Regions from separate parts of the Abyssisolibacter fermentans genome, predicted to be linked through region 2. Evidence: riboswitches for the same ligand, from Rfam matches in the RefSeq annotation. Region 2 holds a riboswitch; the other holds the start of a gene.
The links. Region 2 has a riboswitch for thiamine pyrophosphate ahead of thiW (energy coupling factor transporter S component ThiW). Riboswitches for the same ligand answer to the same signal wherever they lie in the genome.
Positions count from the first base shown of each region.

Region 1: it holds a riboswitch for thiamine pyrophosphate, as region 2 does, so the genes downstream of both, purF (amidophosphoribosyltransferase) here and thiW (energy coupling factor transporter S component ThiW) in region 2, are expected to answer to the same signal.

Region 1 covers NZ_LOHE01000037.1:155,704-164,195, forward strand. Annotated here, with positions in the region: gene thiC (phosphomethylpyrimidine synthase ThiC) at 1-1,137, opposite strand, end outside; gene purF (amidophosphoribosyltransferase) at 1,158-2,510, opposite strand; TPP riboswitch at 2,640-2,750, opposite strand; gene rfbB (dTDP-glucose 4,6-dehydratase) at 3,049-4,050, shown strand; gene AYC61_RS04355 (glucose-1-phosphate thymidylyltransferase) at 4,120-5,184, shown strand; gene AYC61_RS04360 (DegT/DnrJ/EryC1/StrS family aminotransferase) at 5,378-6,466, shown strand; gene AYC61_RS04365 (ATP-grasp domain-containing protein) at 6,504-7,805, shown strand; gene AYC61_RS04370 (glycosyltransferase) at 7,877-8,492, opposite strand, start outside.
Region 2 covers NZ_LOHE01000039.1:7,344-15,835, reverse strand. Annotated here, with positions in the region: gene AYC61_RS05820 (aminoglycoside phosphotransferase family protein) at 1-21, shown strand, start outside; gene AYC61_RS05815 (sugar phosphate isomerase/epimerase family protein) at 298-1,092, shown strand; gene AYC61_RS05810 (class I SAM-dependent methyltransferase) at 1,172-2,071, shown strand; gene AYC61_RS05805 (GNAT family N-acetyltransferase) at 2,131-2,697, shown strand; gene AYC61_RS05800 (hypothetical protein) at 2,727-3,776, shown strand; gene AYC61_RS05795 (alpha/beta fold hydrolase) at 3,842-4,897, shown strand; TPP riboswitch at 5,127-5,236, shown strand; gene thiW (energy coupling factor transporter S component ThiW) at 5,294-5,794, shown strand; gene thiD (bifunctional hydroxymethylpyrimidine kinase/phosphomethylpyrimidine kinase) at 5,846-6,649, shown strand; gene AYC61_RS05780 (4Fe-4S dicluster domain-containing protein) at 7,027-8,492, shown strand, end outside.

The DNA of each region.
Region 1 (8,492 bases), on a different contig from region 2:
AAGCTTTTGTCTAGCAAAACTCATCTTGTTGTCCCACACTCTTGCACCAGGAATTCCTTTTGCTATGTCTGCTGCATGTGCAGCTATTCTTGTAGCTATAATTCCTTCTTTCATGTCATCAAGTGATGGTAGACGTAGATGCTCTGCAGGAGTTACATAGCATAAGAAATCTGCTCCATTAGCAGCGGCAATAGCTCCTCCTATTGCACCTGTAATATGATCGTAACCTGGTGCTATATCAGTAACTAATGGCCCTAAAACATAAAATGGTGCTCCATGACATAGTTTTTTCTCAAGCATCATGTTTCCTTCAATCTCATTAAGTGCCATATGTCCTGGACCTTCAATTATAACTTGTACATTTTTCTTCCATGCTCTTTTAGTAAGTTCACCTAAAGTTATAAGTTCTTTAATTTGACTAGCATCAGTAGAATCCATTATTGCACCTGGACGGCAAGCATCTCCTAGACTAAGAGTTACATCATACTCAGCACAAATATCTAAAAGCTCATCAAAATGCTCATAAAATGGATTTTCTTTTACATTAAGCTGCATCCATGCAAACATCAAAGCTCCGCCTCTTGATACTATGTTCATAAGTCTTGGATTTCTTTTAAATGTTTTAGCTGTTTCTCTATTAATACCAGCGTGTATAGTCATAAAATCTACTCCATCTTGAGCATGCGTTTTTACAACATCAAGAAATTCTGAAGCTTTGATATCCTTTAACTCTTTGTCATAAAAGCCTAAAGCATCATATACAGGTACAGTACCTATCATTGCTGTAGACATATCTATTAGTTCTTTTCGAAACTTTCTAGTTTTACCAAAATTACTCAAATCCATTATGGATTCAGCTTTTAACTCGATAGCTACTTTAGCTTTTTCTAATTCTAAATCAATATCATTTGCATCTTTTGAAATTCCAAGATTTACATTGATTTTTGTGCGTAATCCTTCGCCTACTCCTTCAGCTTCTAAATTTTTATGGTTTTTGTTTGCAGGAATAGCTATTCTACCCTTAGCAACTAACTCCATTAGTTTAGCTGTATCCATATTTTCTTTTTTTGCTACAGCTTTCATTTGCTCAGTTAAAATCCCTTTTTTTGCAGCATCCATTTGAGTTGTATAATTCATTAAATTCATCTCCTTAAATTTTATTGTTTAGGATATATACCATTAAAACATCCTGTACAAATACTTTTAGTTTCAAAAGTTTTATATAAATCATGTATATCTAAAAAGCCTAAGGTATTTACATCTAAAAAGGCTTTCATTTCATTTATACACTTCTTGTATGACAACAGCTCTTCTTTGGTAGAAATATTTACTCCTAAATTGCAGGTGTAATCTATTTTAGGAGAGCTAATTAATAAATGCACTTCTTTTGCGCCTGCCTTTTTTAATGATCTTACAATAGCTTTGCTTGTAGTGCCTCTAACAATGGAATCATCTACAACTATAACTTTTTTATCTATGACAGCTTCTTTGATAATATTTAGTTTTATATTTAAATCTTTTTGTCTTTTAAGCTGAGTTGGTTTTATAAATGTTCTACCAACATAATTATTTTTTGTGAATCCTAATTTATAGGTAATACCTGATGCATGGGCATATCCTATAGCTGAAGGTACTCCAGAATCTGGAACACCTATTACAACATCAGCTTCAATATGATATTTACTAGCAAGACATTTACCTAAATTTTCTCTTACTTCATATAAATTTTTATTGTTTAACATACTATCAGTTCTTGAGAAATAGATGTATTCAAATGCACATAATGCTGGATTTTTATGTGCATAATTTATAGATTGTATATCATTATTATCAATTATAACTATTTCACCAGCTTTTATTTCACGTATATAGTTTGCTCCTATAACATTAAAGGTACAGGTTTCAGAAGAGAGTATGTAGCTAGAATTAAGTTTACCTAAAAAAAGAGGTCTTATTCCATATGGATCTCTTATACCAACAAGTTTATCATTAATTAGCATAACTATTGCAAATGCACCTTTTAGTCTTTTAACAGATTCTATTATTCTATTTTTTAAATTAAGTTGTTTATTGCATTTAAATAAATTAAGAATTACTTCAGTATCACTAGTAGTATTAAATTTTATGCCATTATCCATTAGTTTCTTTTTCAATTGTTGACTATTATATATATTACCATTATGAGCAATGGACAATGTATTTTCATCAGAACTTATGGGTTGAGCATTATCAATCACATTATCTCCAAAAGTAGTATATCTTACGTGAGATATACATGAGGTACCTTTTAAAGAAAGATCATTAATTTTATTAAATAAGTCATTTGTGTTTCCAATAGATTTGTAGTTTTTTATGGTGCCATAAGAACTAATTGAAACACCTGCACTGTCTTCACCTCTATGCTGAAGAGACATCATAGCAGTATAGATTAATGACCTAAAATTAACGGCAGCTGTGGAATAAATACCTATTACTCCGCATTCTTCTTTTAGCTTAGTTAGTTTTATCATATTAACGGCTCCAATCATATGTCATAAATAAAGAAAAAATTGAAAAGCTAGAGGAAGGGGTACTATTAGAATTGTACTTAAAATAGAAAAAGCACAAATCCAGTACAGGATTTATGCTTAATAATCATTAATAAATATATTTTGCTTTCCTACGCTGGTATTATCCAGATCAGGTTAAGGGTCAAAGAATTAAAAGGTTCTTTATCTCAGCTGGCCTATCCAACCCCCCTAGCTCTCAAATATTTAGTTTTTATCGTGCATTTAAATAATAACATATAAAAATCTTGAAATCAATCTATAATTTTAAATTATATGCTAAATGTTAACTAAATCTAAAAATGATTCGGGTTTTATTAAATTACTATTGCGGCATATCTGTAGAAGAAAAATAACAAAGTTGCAGGGCAGTATTACTATTTTTAAATCAAACGAATGGTTTTAAAATAGTAATTAACAATTTATAAATCATTTAATAATATATATTATAAGTAATTTTACATTCAATTTTTATGTTAACAGTAGATGGCAGGTGATTGTTTTGACAAATTTTTTAATTACAGGTGGTGCTGGTTTTATTGGTAGTAATTTCATACGTTACTTTCTAAATAAATATAAAAATTATAAGATTATAAATTTAGATAATCTTACTTATGCAGGTAATGTTAACAATTTAATAAATATTGAAGATAATTATAGATATAAATTTATTAAAGGTTCTATTAATGATATAAATCTTGTAAAAAAAATATTGGAAACAGGAGTTAATTGTATTATAAATTTTGCAGCTGAATCTCATGTTGATAGAAGTATTAATAATTCACAAATTTTTGTAAAAACAAATATTTTGGGTACACAGGTGCTGTTAAATGAAGCTAAAAATTATAATGTAGATAAATTTATTCAAATTTCAACTGATGAAGTCTATGGATCATTAGGAGAAAAAGGTTTATTTACGGAAAAATCACCAGTAAATCCAAGCAGTCCATATTCAGCTAGTAAGGCTAGTGCTGATTTTTTAGCTCTATCATATTATAAAAGTTTTGGTTTACCAGCAGTTATAACAAGATGTACTAATAATTATGGTCCCTATCAATTTCCTGAAAAATTGATTCCATTAATGATTATTAAGGCAATAAATAATGAGTATCTACCTGTGTATGGCAATGGGGAAAATATTAGAGATTGGATTCATGTGGTAGATCATTGTAGAGCTGTTGATGCTGTTATACATCATGGTAAAGTAGGAGAGATATATAATATAGGAGCAATTAATGAGAAAAGTAATTTAGAAGTAGTAAAGTTTATATTAAATATATTAAAAAAATCTTATAGTCTAATAAATTTTATTGAAGATAGACCTGGACACGATATAAGGTATGCTATAGATAATAAAAAAATAGTTAAACATCTAGGGTGGAGCCCCAAATATGAATTTGAAAAAGGTTTGAAAGATACTGTAGATTGGTATGTTGAAAATAAGCATTGGTGGGAAATAGCATATAGAAAACTGTACATGAAACAGAATAATTCAAGTAGATGACAGGTTAAAGAATCAATACATTAATTTACAATTCTTGATTTACTGTATATAGAGAGGAGAGGTAATAAAATGAAAGCTCTAATACTTTGTGGTGGAATTGGTTCTAGGTTATTTCCTATAACATTTTCATTACCAAAACAATTAATACCATTAGTAAATAAGCCTTTGCTATTTTATATAATAGATTCTTTAATAAAAGCTGATATAAATGAAATAGGGATATTAGTCAATGATAATATGGAACTGTTTAAAGAAAGTTTGAAGAAATATGAAACTGAAAAAATAAAACTTGAATATATAAAACAAGAAAAGCCCATTGGTCTAGCAAACGCAGTATCATCATCTAGGGAGTTTATAAAAGATGATGATTTTATAATGATTTTAGGAGATAATCTTTATGATTTAGATATTAAATTGCTTATAAATGAGTTCAAATTAAATAATAGTAATTGTAATCTTTTGTTAAAGCAAGTGGATAATCCTATGAGATTTGGTGTAGCTAAAACAAACAATGATTATGTAGTAGATGTTGTTGAAAAACCAAAGATACCAACTTCAAACTTAGCTATTACAGGAATTTATATTTTTGATAAAAATATTTTTGCTGCATGTGAAAACATTAAACCTTCATGGAGAGGAGAATATGAAATCACTGATGCAATAAGATGGCTTATTCAAAAAGGTTATAAAGTAACGTATAAAATGCATGAAGGTTTTTGGAAAGATTTAGGCAATCCTCAAGATGTTATTTATGGAAATCAGTATCTAATGAAGGGAATAATGCATTATATAAATGGTGAAATTGACGCTAAAAGTGAAATTTCTGGTAATATAATAATAGGTGAAAATTCTAGAATAATAAACAGCTTTATTAAAGGTCCTGTAATAATTGGTAATAATACTATAATAAAAAACTCATATATAGGTCCTTATTCATCTATTTGTAATAATGTTAATATAATAAATTCAAAGTTAAAAAACAGCATTATTTTAGAAGGATGTATTATTTCAAACATTCATACAATCATTGATTCAAGTATAGTTGCTCAAGATACTATAATAAAAAAAAGTTTTAAAAGTAAACAATCAAATAAGTTTTTATTAGGTAAAAATAGTCAAGTGGAATTGTATTAATATAAGTTTGCTTTATATAAACAAGGATCAAGATGTCTTCCACCTCTATAAGTGGCGGGTAACGCTTAGATTTAACAGGTCGTGTGCATATATCCCGCCTCGTTGAAACGGTGAATGGGATATAATGTTTAAACAACTAGTAGACATAGTAAATTAAGCAAGATTAATAGATGAAATAATAAAGGGGAGTATTATGAATAAAAAGATATTAGTAACACGTCCTTTTTTACCTCCAATAAATGAATATATAAGTTATCTTCAATTAATATGGGAAAACAATATATTAACCAACAATGGTCCATTAGTTCAAGAATTGGAAGAAAAATTAGAGAAAAAGCTAAGATTGAAAAATCTTGTTTTAACTTCTAATGGAACTATGGGAATCCAATTAGCTATAAAAGCATTGCATTTAAAAGGTGAAATAATAACTACACCATTTACTTTTATCGCAACTGCTAGTGCTATAAATTGGGAAAATTGTTCACCAGTATTTGTAGATATTGATCCAGAGACTTTTAATATAGATCCAAGTAAAATTGAAGATAGGATAAGTAAAAATACTGCAGCTATTTTAGCAGTTCATACCTTTAGTAATCCATGTGATATTGAAGCAATTGATAGAATTTCAAAGAAATACAATTTAAAAATTATTTATGATGCCGCTCATGCTATGTTTGTAGATTATAAAGAAAAATCTATTTTAGAATATGGTGATATATCTGTTGTTAGTTTTCATGCAACAAAGTTATTTAATACAGTTGAAGGTGGCGCTTGTGTAACAAGGAATGAGAAACTTATGAATAGATTAAAATCACTAAGAAATTTTGGGTTCAATGAACAAAAAGAGATTATAGATTTTGGAACCAATGCCAAGATGTCAGAAATGCACGCTGCAATGGGATTAGCAAACCTAAAATACATGGATAATGAATTGAATAATAGAAAGGAAAAATATGAATTATATCTGAACTTATTAAATAATAACAGCTCAATTAGGTTTCAAAAGATTAGAAAAGAAAATTATAATTTCAGTTATATGCCTGTATTATTTAGTGATGAAGATAAATTAACGATAGCATTAAAAGTGTTAAACGAAAATAATATTTTTCCTAGAAGATATTTTTATCCTGCACTTAGTAGTTTGAAATTATTCGCTAAGAATAATGAAAACCTAAAGATAACAGAAAATATATCAAAAAGGGTTTTATGTCTACCATTGTATGGTAAATTAAAAATAGAGGAAATTACAAATATATGTAAACTTATAAATAATGTGATTTAGAATAACTATTCACATTTTATTGAAAATAAATCGAAAAATGTCTGAAGGGCGTGATTACATTGAAAAAAAAGTTTTAGTTTTTCCTTGCAGTTCTGAAATAGGTCTTGAAATTCATAGGTCTTTATCTTACTCTAAGCATTTTGAAATATTTGGAGCTTCAAGTGTAGATTCTAATCATGGTAAATATGTTTATAAAAACTATATAAAAATTTCAACTTCTATAAACAGTTGTGATTTTATAAAAGAATTAAATACAATAATTAATGAAAAACATATTGATTATATTTTTCCAGCACTAGATAGTGTTATTTTAAAATTAGTTGAAAATAGAAAAAATATAAATTGTGAAATTATTGCTCCGCCTTTAGAAACTTGTAGCATTTGCTGTTCAAAAAGCAAAACCTATAATGCATTTAGAGGAATTATAAATATTCCTACAGTATATAAAAATTCTGATAATATAATTAAATTTCCGGTTTTTTTAAAGCCTGATATAGGCTGTGGTTCTAAAGGAACGTATATTGCAAACACAAAAGATGAAATTAGTTTTTATAGAAAATTAGATAATACTTTATTAATACTTGAATATTTACCTGGTAAGGAGTATACAGTTGATTGTTTTACTGATAGAGACTCAAAATTAGTGTTTATCGGAGCTAGAGAAAGAAAACGAATAAAAAATGGTATAAGTGTAAATTCATCACCAATATTTGATGAAAGAATCAATAATATGGCACAAGAAATAAATAAGAATTTAATAATGAGAGGAGTTTGGTTTTTTCAAGTAAAAATAAATGAAAACAATGACTATGCTTTATTAGAAATAGCTCCTAGAGTTGCAGGAACAATGGGATTGTACAGGAATATAGGCATTAATTTTTCTCTATTAAGTTTATATGATAGACTTGGATATGATATTAAAGTAATAACTAACAATTATGATATTGAAATGGATAGAGCTCTTATATCAAGATATAAAATTGATTATTATTATGAAAATGTTTATGTAGACTTAGATGACACATTAATATATGAAAGTAAGGTTTGTTTTTTACTCATTGGATTTTTATATCAATGTTTAAATAAAAATAAAAAAATATATCTTATTACTCGGAATGATAAAGACATAGAAGAGATTCTAAATAAATTTAAGATTGGAAATATATTCGAAAAAATTATATATATAAAAAATACTGATGAAAAATATAAATATATAAAAGAAAATAGTTCTATATTTATTGATGATTCATTTTCAGAAAGGTTAAAAGTTGCGAGTAAATTAAATATTCCAACTTTTGACATCAACAATATTGAGTGTTTAATAGATTGGAAAATTTAAAAAAACTCTTTAAATTACTCTAGGATAGGATTTAAAGAGTTTTTTTAATTCGCTAAGTCACATTTAAATAATTAAGAATGTTTAAAAATTTTATTTGATTTAATTATTTCATGTAATGATTTGCCAGTATCTATTATTTTACAATCTTTCAATAGCTCTCTATCATCTATTTTCCAAGCATGATTGTTTTTGTCTTTACGTCTAAGATATACATAATTAAATCTATCAACGGAATAGATTTTTAATCCATTTTTTATAAGACCAGAGCTGATAGCACAATCAACATTGTTGTTATATTCATATTTAATATTATACTTTTCTAAAATATTTTTTTTAAAAATGATAGATCCACCTGTAATGTATTTTTTTACATATCTATTTTCAAAATTAGGATTTCTTAAACCTAAAATTTTACTTTCTTCAAAGTAAACAAAATGCGTAAATTTACCTATCATAGATACATTATTATTATTGATGATTTTTATTGAATCAGCTAAATAATTTGAGCCATAGTAGTCGTCATGATCAAAGATTGATATATATGGATAGTTAGATTTTTTAATACCAAAAGAAAAGCATTTACCAAGCGTTAGTGTTTCGTCAAGTTTGTATATTTTAACATTTTCATATGAGCTTGCTTTTTTATTCCAAACAGCTTCATCTAATTTATTATTTTTTAAAATTATA
Region 2 (8,492 bases):
GGTATGAAGCAATATATATAAATTAAATAATACATCTGTACAAATTATAACCCGGGCAATATAGCTTTATTAATAATTATTAAGTTTGGACAATCTGTGTAAAATTGAAAAGTCAATAGTGTATTTGAAATTAATATACAAATCAGCTCATAAATCACAAACTATTTACTATAATGGAAAATAAGTGTATAATATTGTAATAGGTTAGCGAACAGAATTATCATTACAATGACTTATTAATATTTTTTAGTGTAATTATTAAGCAGAAAAAGGCTTTGACATAATTAGGAGGACATAATGTATGAAAATATGAAGTTAGGCATATTTCATTGGTTTGGATATATTTTACCGTTTACGCAACGTATTAAGATGATAAAGGATACAGGGTTTGATTCTATAATGTTATGGTGGGAACCAGATTTATTTTCAGGAGAAGGATTAGAGCAATTTAATAAAGTTAAAAAAATGGATATAGATATTGAAAATATACATGCACCATATGAAGACAGTAATTTGCTTTGGAGCAGTGATGAAATGGATCGTGAAAAAATTATTGATATGAGCTTAAGGTGGATTCATGACTGTTATAAACATGAAATTCCTATGATAGTTATGCATGTTACAGAAGGTTATGATGATAAAATTATTAATGACTACGGATTATATTCTTTTGAGAAAATTCTTTTAGAAGCAGAAAAATACAAAATAAAAATAGCATTAGAAAATACTAGACAAGATGAGTTTTTGGAAAAAATATTGGACAATTTTAGTTCGCCTTGGTTAGGGATATGCTATGATTCATCTCATGCAAACTTATTCAGCAAAAACACTACATATTTATTAGATAAATACAGAGAAAGAATAATGGCAATACATTTATCGGACAATGATGGTCAAGAGGACAGGCATTGGCTGCCTCAAAAAGGGGAAATAGATTGGAATAATATGATGATGAAATTAAAAGAAATAAATTACAAAGGAAATTTGTCTTTTGAGGTTTTTCCTGAAAAAGGAGTAATTTATTCACCACAAATTTTTTTGCAATCAGCTTATAATAAAGCAAGTGAGTTGAAAGGATATCTTAAATATTAAGCTATTCTTAGAGGAGTAACTATATGAAAAAGTTTTTCTATATGTTGTTAAATAATGCTTGTTATGAAAGGAGAAAATAATGAAAATTACAAATTGGTCTGAAAGAGTACAAAGTATTAAAACCTTAGATTCTAGCAGAGAATTGCGCTTTACAGGTAAAAACATAAATGAAATTGTAGAGTGTATTCATTTAAATGATGGCATGAATGTATTGGAAGTTGGCTGTGGTGCGGGTACATTGACCAGAAAACTTTCAAAGAAATTTAAGAATGCAATTATTACTGGATTAGATATGGATAGGAACTTTGTTAACTATTGCATAGAGCAAGCTAAATTAACGAACTTAAGTAATGTTAAATATGATATTTGTGATGCTTTATCATTACCATATGCAGATAATAGCTTTGATATTTGTACTTCACATACGGTAATTGAACATGTAAATAACCGAGAATTTTTACAAGAACAATTTAGAGTATGTAAACCTAACGGCTATGTATCAATTATGAATGTTAGACCTGAGTTATCGCTGGAAAATAAGAGTAATGACCAGTCTCATAGAGAAATTGATTTACTTACAAAGATTAATAATATTACAGAAAAATACAATGAAGAAATGAATGTAGGATTTTATTTTGATAATCCTCAGAACATTATGAGAACATTTGAAGAAATCGGGTTTAGAGAAATCCAAATAGATGTAATTTCATACGTAACATGTGTTGATGATTATCGTAATTCAAATAAATTAAAGAAGCAGATAATTGAGTCAGAAAGATACTCTATTATAGAATATATAAATAGATGTTTCAATATAAAGCCTGACGTGTTAGCATACGATGAAAAGGTAGAATTGTTAGATTTAGTTAATAGTAGGTTTGAAAATCGATTATGCATGGTAGACAATGGTAAATACAAATGGGATTTCAAAATATCACCAATGATAATAATAACGGGACGCAAACCTGCACATAAATAAAACCATTTAACAAGTGAAATTAAAAAGTAGTAATGCTAAATTTCAAAGGGGGAATAAGTTTGCGAAGTATATGGAAAGGAGAAAAAGTCAAGCTAAGACCTATAGAGATTAACGACATAGAGGGTTATTTTAATGTTGAAGAAGAACTGGATACAGATCTTCAACGCATGGGTGATATTATTCGTTTTCCAATGTCTAAAGATAAAATGAAAGAAAGAATTGAAAAAATGGCGAATAGAACACCTGAAAATGATGAATATCAATGGATTATTGAAGATAGCAAAGGAAATGCTGTTGGAGATATAAATACTTACTTATGTAATAGTCGGAACGGAACATTTTCATATGGAATTGCTTTAAAAAAGGAATACTGGGGAAAAGGTTATGCTTTAGATGCAATAAAAATAGTGTTAAGATTTTATTTTAGAGAGCTACGATATCAAAAAGTTACGATATTTGTATATTCATTTAATAATAATTCTATTAGATTCCACAAGAAATTTGGTTTTAAAGAAGAAGGTAGAATTAGAAATATGATATATACAAACGGAGAATACTACGATAACATTTATTTTGGTTTGACAAAAAAAGAATTAAATATGATAGATAAAAAGAACGAATTGTAAATTATTAAGTCTGGGATATTGGGGGTTTTATGTTATATAAGAATTATAGTAACTCAATTAAATATCTTAATGACAATGCGTGTAGTGCAATATTATTAAGATTAAATAGAGATATACTATATAGACCAGTAAATGTAAGAAAGTATAAAGAGGAAATTATAAAGGATAAGAAAGTTAAAACCGCATTAAGTTGGCAAAATAGTGATGGATATTTTGGAACAAGTTTCCATGGCGGATGGTTACCAGAAAATAAGCGTATTGCAAGTTCTAAAGCTATGGAAACAGCATTAAGAATGCTAGCAGAAATGGGATTTGATGCTAGTGATAATTTCATTAATAAGGGCTTGAAGTCATTATTAAGGGATAACTTTAATAGATCATGGACATCATGGGATATATATGCTCCAGAGTATGGATTATATGGTGATGACTATGAAAGAGCTTTACTATTTGCATATTTTGGTATTGAAAATAAAGAATTTATAACTAGAGAAATTAATAGAGCAATTTTTAATATGAAAAAACTTGCAGACCTAGATGACATTAACGATATATTTTACATTAAATCTAACATAAATTATTATGTCAAAAACAAAGCATTACCAGATATATACCAATTGAGATTACTAGCTTATACTTATTCATGGAGGACAGATAATAATATTGCAATTATTAATAAGGCTATTCAAAAGTTAATTGCTTTTAGTCCCATTCCAGATATATATATTAACTACAAAGGTCAGAGAATAGCTCCAGCAAAAATCTTAAAATTTGATTTTAAAAAGAAATTTAAAAATTTTACTGATAATGAATGGTATGAATTTTTTACAACCTTTGAACTCTTTGGGAAGCTAGGTGTTTTGAGTATAAATAATATCTTAAAAGACTATGTTGATGAATTAGTTGATTATATTAATAAAACAGATGGATTATTTATTACTCAGTTAAAACATAAACGTTTTACAGTTTGGGGTAGTTATAGTGGATTGATGCTAGAAGAAAAGTGGACTAAGAAAAATAGAGTATGCGATTTAACATTTAGAAGTTTAGGTATAATAAAATATACTTATGATGATTGACTAATATAGGCACGTACAGCTAAAAGTTATTTTTTATGGTTAGAAAATAGAAAGGTAATTATGTTATGATATTAAAACACAAGAAGAAAATTATAATTTTTGTTATACTATTTTTAATTTTAGTTTTTTTTCCTACTTTTACATTTAAGATAAGAGATGATAATTTTAAAGTAGTAAATAACAGTATTGCAGAGTTAACTAAAGTCAAAATTGGTGGTGTTGACCAATGTATAATGATGAGGGGAGTAAATGAAGATAATCCAATAATTCTATTTCTTCATGGAGGACCCGGATACCCATTTATAAGCTATGCCAGAAGATTTCAAAGTCAGCTGGAACAGAATTTTGTAGTAGTTAATTGGGATCAAAGGGGTTCGGGAAAATCATATAGGGCAAATATAGATGAGAATTCTATGAATCAAGAACAACTAGAACAAGATACAATAGAATTAATAGATTATTTATGTGACAGATTTAACAAAGAGAAAATTTATATAGTTGGACATTCTTGGGGTACAGTATTAGGAATAGAAACAATCCAAAATGCACCTGAAAAAATTATTGCATATATAGGTATAGGGCAAGTTGTAGATGATATTGAAGGAGAAAAATTATCATATGATTATGTATTAGAAAAAGCTACTAAAGAAAATAATCAAAAAGCTCTAAAAGAATTAAAAGAGATAGGTAAACCGCCATATAAAAATAGTAAAAAGGATACATTTGTTCAGCGAGAGTGGTTAAAAAAATATGGTGGATATGAATTAGAAGTAAAAACTGTTCATGAAATAATAAAAGGAGTATTACTTTCACCTGAATATTCATGGTTTGATGGCGTTAGATTTATTAGAGGAAATCTATTTTCAATAGAAACATTATTTGTTAATCGTGAAAAAGCTGATTTCAGAGAAAAGTATAAAGAATTTGATGTACCTGTTTATTTTTGTGCAGGAAGATATGATTATAACACGCCATCTGCATTAGTTGAAGAATACTATAATATTATAAAAGCACCAAAAAAGAATTTTTACTGGTTTGAAAATTCAGCACATGAACCACATTTAGCTGAAGAAGAAAAATTTGCTGGAATTATGATGAAGATATATGAAGAAACAAAATAGAGTATTAGCCAAAAAGAAGTGATAGATTTCGTTGTGTTTTTATCACAAAAGGAATTAATTAGTTTAGGGTTATATATAGCAAAAGCCAAAGTAATTTACAAAGATATAGCTAAATGGATTATTAACCACAGAGTGTGATACTTTTGGTTTTGTTTATGTGATTTAGTATACCTAATATAAATATGTGGTTGAAAAAGATATAAAAGTATGTTAATCTTGATATAGAATTTAATAAGTATAGGGGAGCTGGTATGTGCTGGCTGAGAGGAAGAACTATATTCTTTGACCCATTAACCTGATCTGGATAATGCCAGCGTAGGGAATATATAAGCTTTATTTTGTATATAGCAGTCCTTACGGACTGTTTTTTTGTTGTTAAAATAAAGGAGGAGAAAAATGAATACAAAAAAATTAACATTTGGAGCATTACTTATAGCAATTGGTACTATTTTAGGAACAATTATCTACATACCTTTAGGAGTATCAAAACTTTATCCTATGCAGCACTTCATTAATATTGTCTCAGCAGTAACATTAGGACCTTTTTATGCAGTGTTAGTAGCTTTTGTAATATCATTACTTAGGAATATGCTGGGCATAGGTACAATTTTAGCTTTTCCAGGAAGCATGATAGGAGCTTTATTAGCAGGAATATTGTACAAAAAAACGAAAAATATTTTATTAGGTGGTATCGGCGAATTATTTGGTACAGGAATATTAGGAGGTATAATTGCTTATCCAGTAGCAATGTTATTTTTAGGTAAGAAGCTTTCGTTATTCTATTTTGTAGTTCCATTTTTATCAAGTTCATTAGCGGGTACAATAATTGCAGTAGGATTATTAAGTATTCCAATGATAAAAGCAGTAGTTTATAATAATATTATAAAACCAGATTAATCATAGAAAATCAAAGTTATGAGAATAATCTAGATTAAAGGAGGACTCAAAATGAAGAAAGCATTAACAATAGCTGGTTCTGATAGCTGTGGTGGAGCTGGAATTCAAGCGGATATAAAAGCATTTAGTGCTAATGGCGTTTACGCAATGAGTGTAATAACAGCAGTTACAGCTCAAAATACTCAAGGAGTACTTTATGTTCAGGATTTAGAGCCTGAAACAATAGCAAGGCAAATAGAAGCAATATTTGATGATATAAAAGTAGATGCAGTAAAAATAGGCATGGTATCTCAAATTGAATCAATATTAACAATAGCAAAGTCACTTAACAAATATAAAGATAAATTGCCTCATATAGTATTAGATCCTGTTATGGTTTCAAAAAGTGGTTACAATCTATTATCAAAAGATGCAAAAGATACATTAGTTAACAATCTTTTTCCATTAGCCACATTGATAACACCAAACTTACCTGAAGTAGAAGAAATATTAGGATATGACATTAAAACAATTGATAAAATGAAAAAAGCATGTGAAGATTTAAACAAAATGGGCGTATCAGCTGTTTTAGTAAAGGGAGGTCACTTAGAAGATAAAGCTTGGGATGTACTTTATGATGGAAGTGAATTTCATATATTTAAACAAGAAATTATTAATACACCGAATACACATGGTACAGGCTGTACATTATCATCAGCAATTGCAGCAAACTTAGCAAAGGGTAAATCGCTATATGAAGCAGTTAAGGCATCAAAAGAGTATGTAACTATGGCTATAAAACATTCATTTACAATAGGCAAAGGAGTAGGACCGACACATCATTTTTATGAGTTGTATAAAAATTCAAAAATGTAAATACTAGCTTGTGTTTTATTAAATTATACATATTATTCCTTCTCGCTGATTCAAAATACCATAATTGCTTATATATGGTATTAATGCATAAAATTAATGATATAATTTTAACAAAATCAACGATAAAATATATAAAAATGAAGATTTTATTCTGTTTTTCTGTTATAATAGAGCATAAATAAATTGCAAAGTATACAAAACTAATTACTATAAATAAAAAGCTAAATAGAATATAATTGTTAAAAACTAAACTATTTATAATAAAATTAATGCTATAATAGTGAACTAAAATATTTAGTTATTCTGTGGTATAATCCTAAAAGCTATAGGAATAATCATGGTTATAATATTTTGCATAAGATTGGAGGTAATGTATGATGTATAATTTTGAATCAGAGATAGAGAAATTGAAATTTCAAGTATTAAAAAAAGTTGCTATTTTAGCTAAGGATGATAGACTAAGTACTGATGAATTTATTAGATTAGCTCACGAAATAGTCCCAGGAAGAAAGCCATTATACAGATGTTGTGTTTATCATGAAAGAGCTATATTAAAAGAAAGAGCAAAATTAGCTTCAGGATTCATACCAAATGGTGACAGTGCCGAAGGTCTTGTTAAACCGGACTGCGATGGCGAAATCATGTATATCATTGAGGCAGCTTGTGATAGATGTCCTATTAACAAATTTACAATAACAGAAGCATGTAGAGGTTGTATTCAGCACAAATGTATGGAAGTATGTCCGGTAAATGCAATAACTAGATTAAATGGACGAGCATATATAAATCAAGATTTATGTATAGAATGTGGAAGATGTAAAGAAGTATGCCCATTTAATGCAATTTCAGAAGTAATGAGACCTTGTAAAAAAGTATGTCCTGTAGATGCTATAGAGGTAGATGCTCAAGATAGAAGAGCAGCAATTAACAATGATAAATGTATTAGCTGCGGTGCTTGTATGGATGGATGTCCATTTGGAGCTATATCAGATAAAAGTTATATAGTGTCAGTTGTAAATAAATTAAAAGCAAAGAAAAAAGTTTATGCAGTAATTGCTCCTGCTATTATTGGACAATATGGTAATGATGTAACTATTGGACAAGTTAAAACAGCACTAAAAAAAGTTGGATTCGAAGATGTAATAGAAGCAGCACTAGGAGCAGATGCAGTAACCATACATGAAACAATGGAGCTTATAGAGAGAATGGAAAAGGGAGATTTATATATGACTAGTTCTTGTTGTCCTGCATTTGTAGCATATATAAAAGATAAATTTCCAACAGAAGTCGATAAAATCTCAAGTACAGTATCTCCTATGATTGCAGCAGGAAGGCTTATTAAAAAAGAACATGAAGATGCTGTAGTAGTATTCATTGGACCATGTACAGCTAAGAAAGATGAAATGAAGGAGCAAAAACAAAGAGATATAGATTATGTACTAACCTTTGAAGAGTTAACAGCTTTGATGGCTGCTTATGATATAGATGTAGAAAAATGTGAAGAAACAGAAGTTGATGATGCTTCATCATTAGGGAGAAATTTTGCACAAAGTGGTGGTTTAACAGAAGCTATACAAAACGTTATAAACGAAAAAGGAGTAAATATCGAATTTAAACCAATTAAGATTAGTGGAGCACAAAACATTAGAAAATGTATGACATTAGCTAAGATAGGAAAGCTACCAGGTAATTTTATAGAAGGTATGATGTGTGAAGGTGGTTGTATCGGAGGTATGGCTTCTATGAGAGATGCAAAGAAGACAAAACCTTGTTTAACTAAGTTTAGTAAAGCGTCAAATAAACAGAGTATAATGTTAAATGAGAAGTTAAAAGTGTTTGAAGA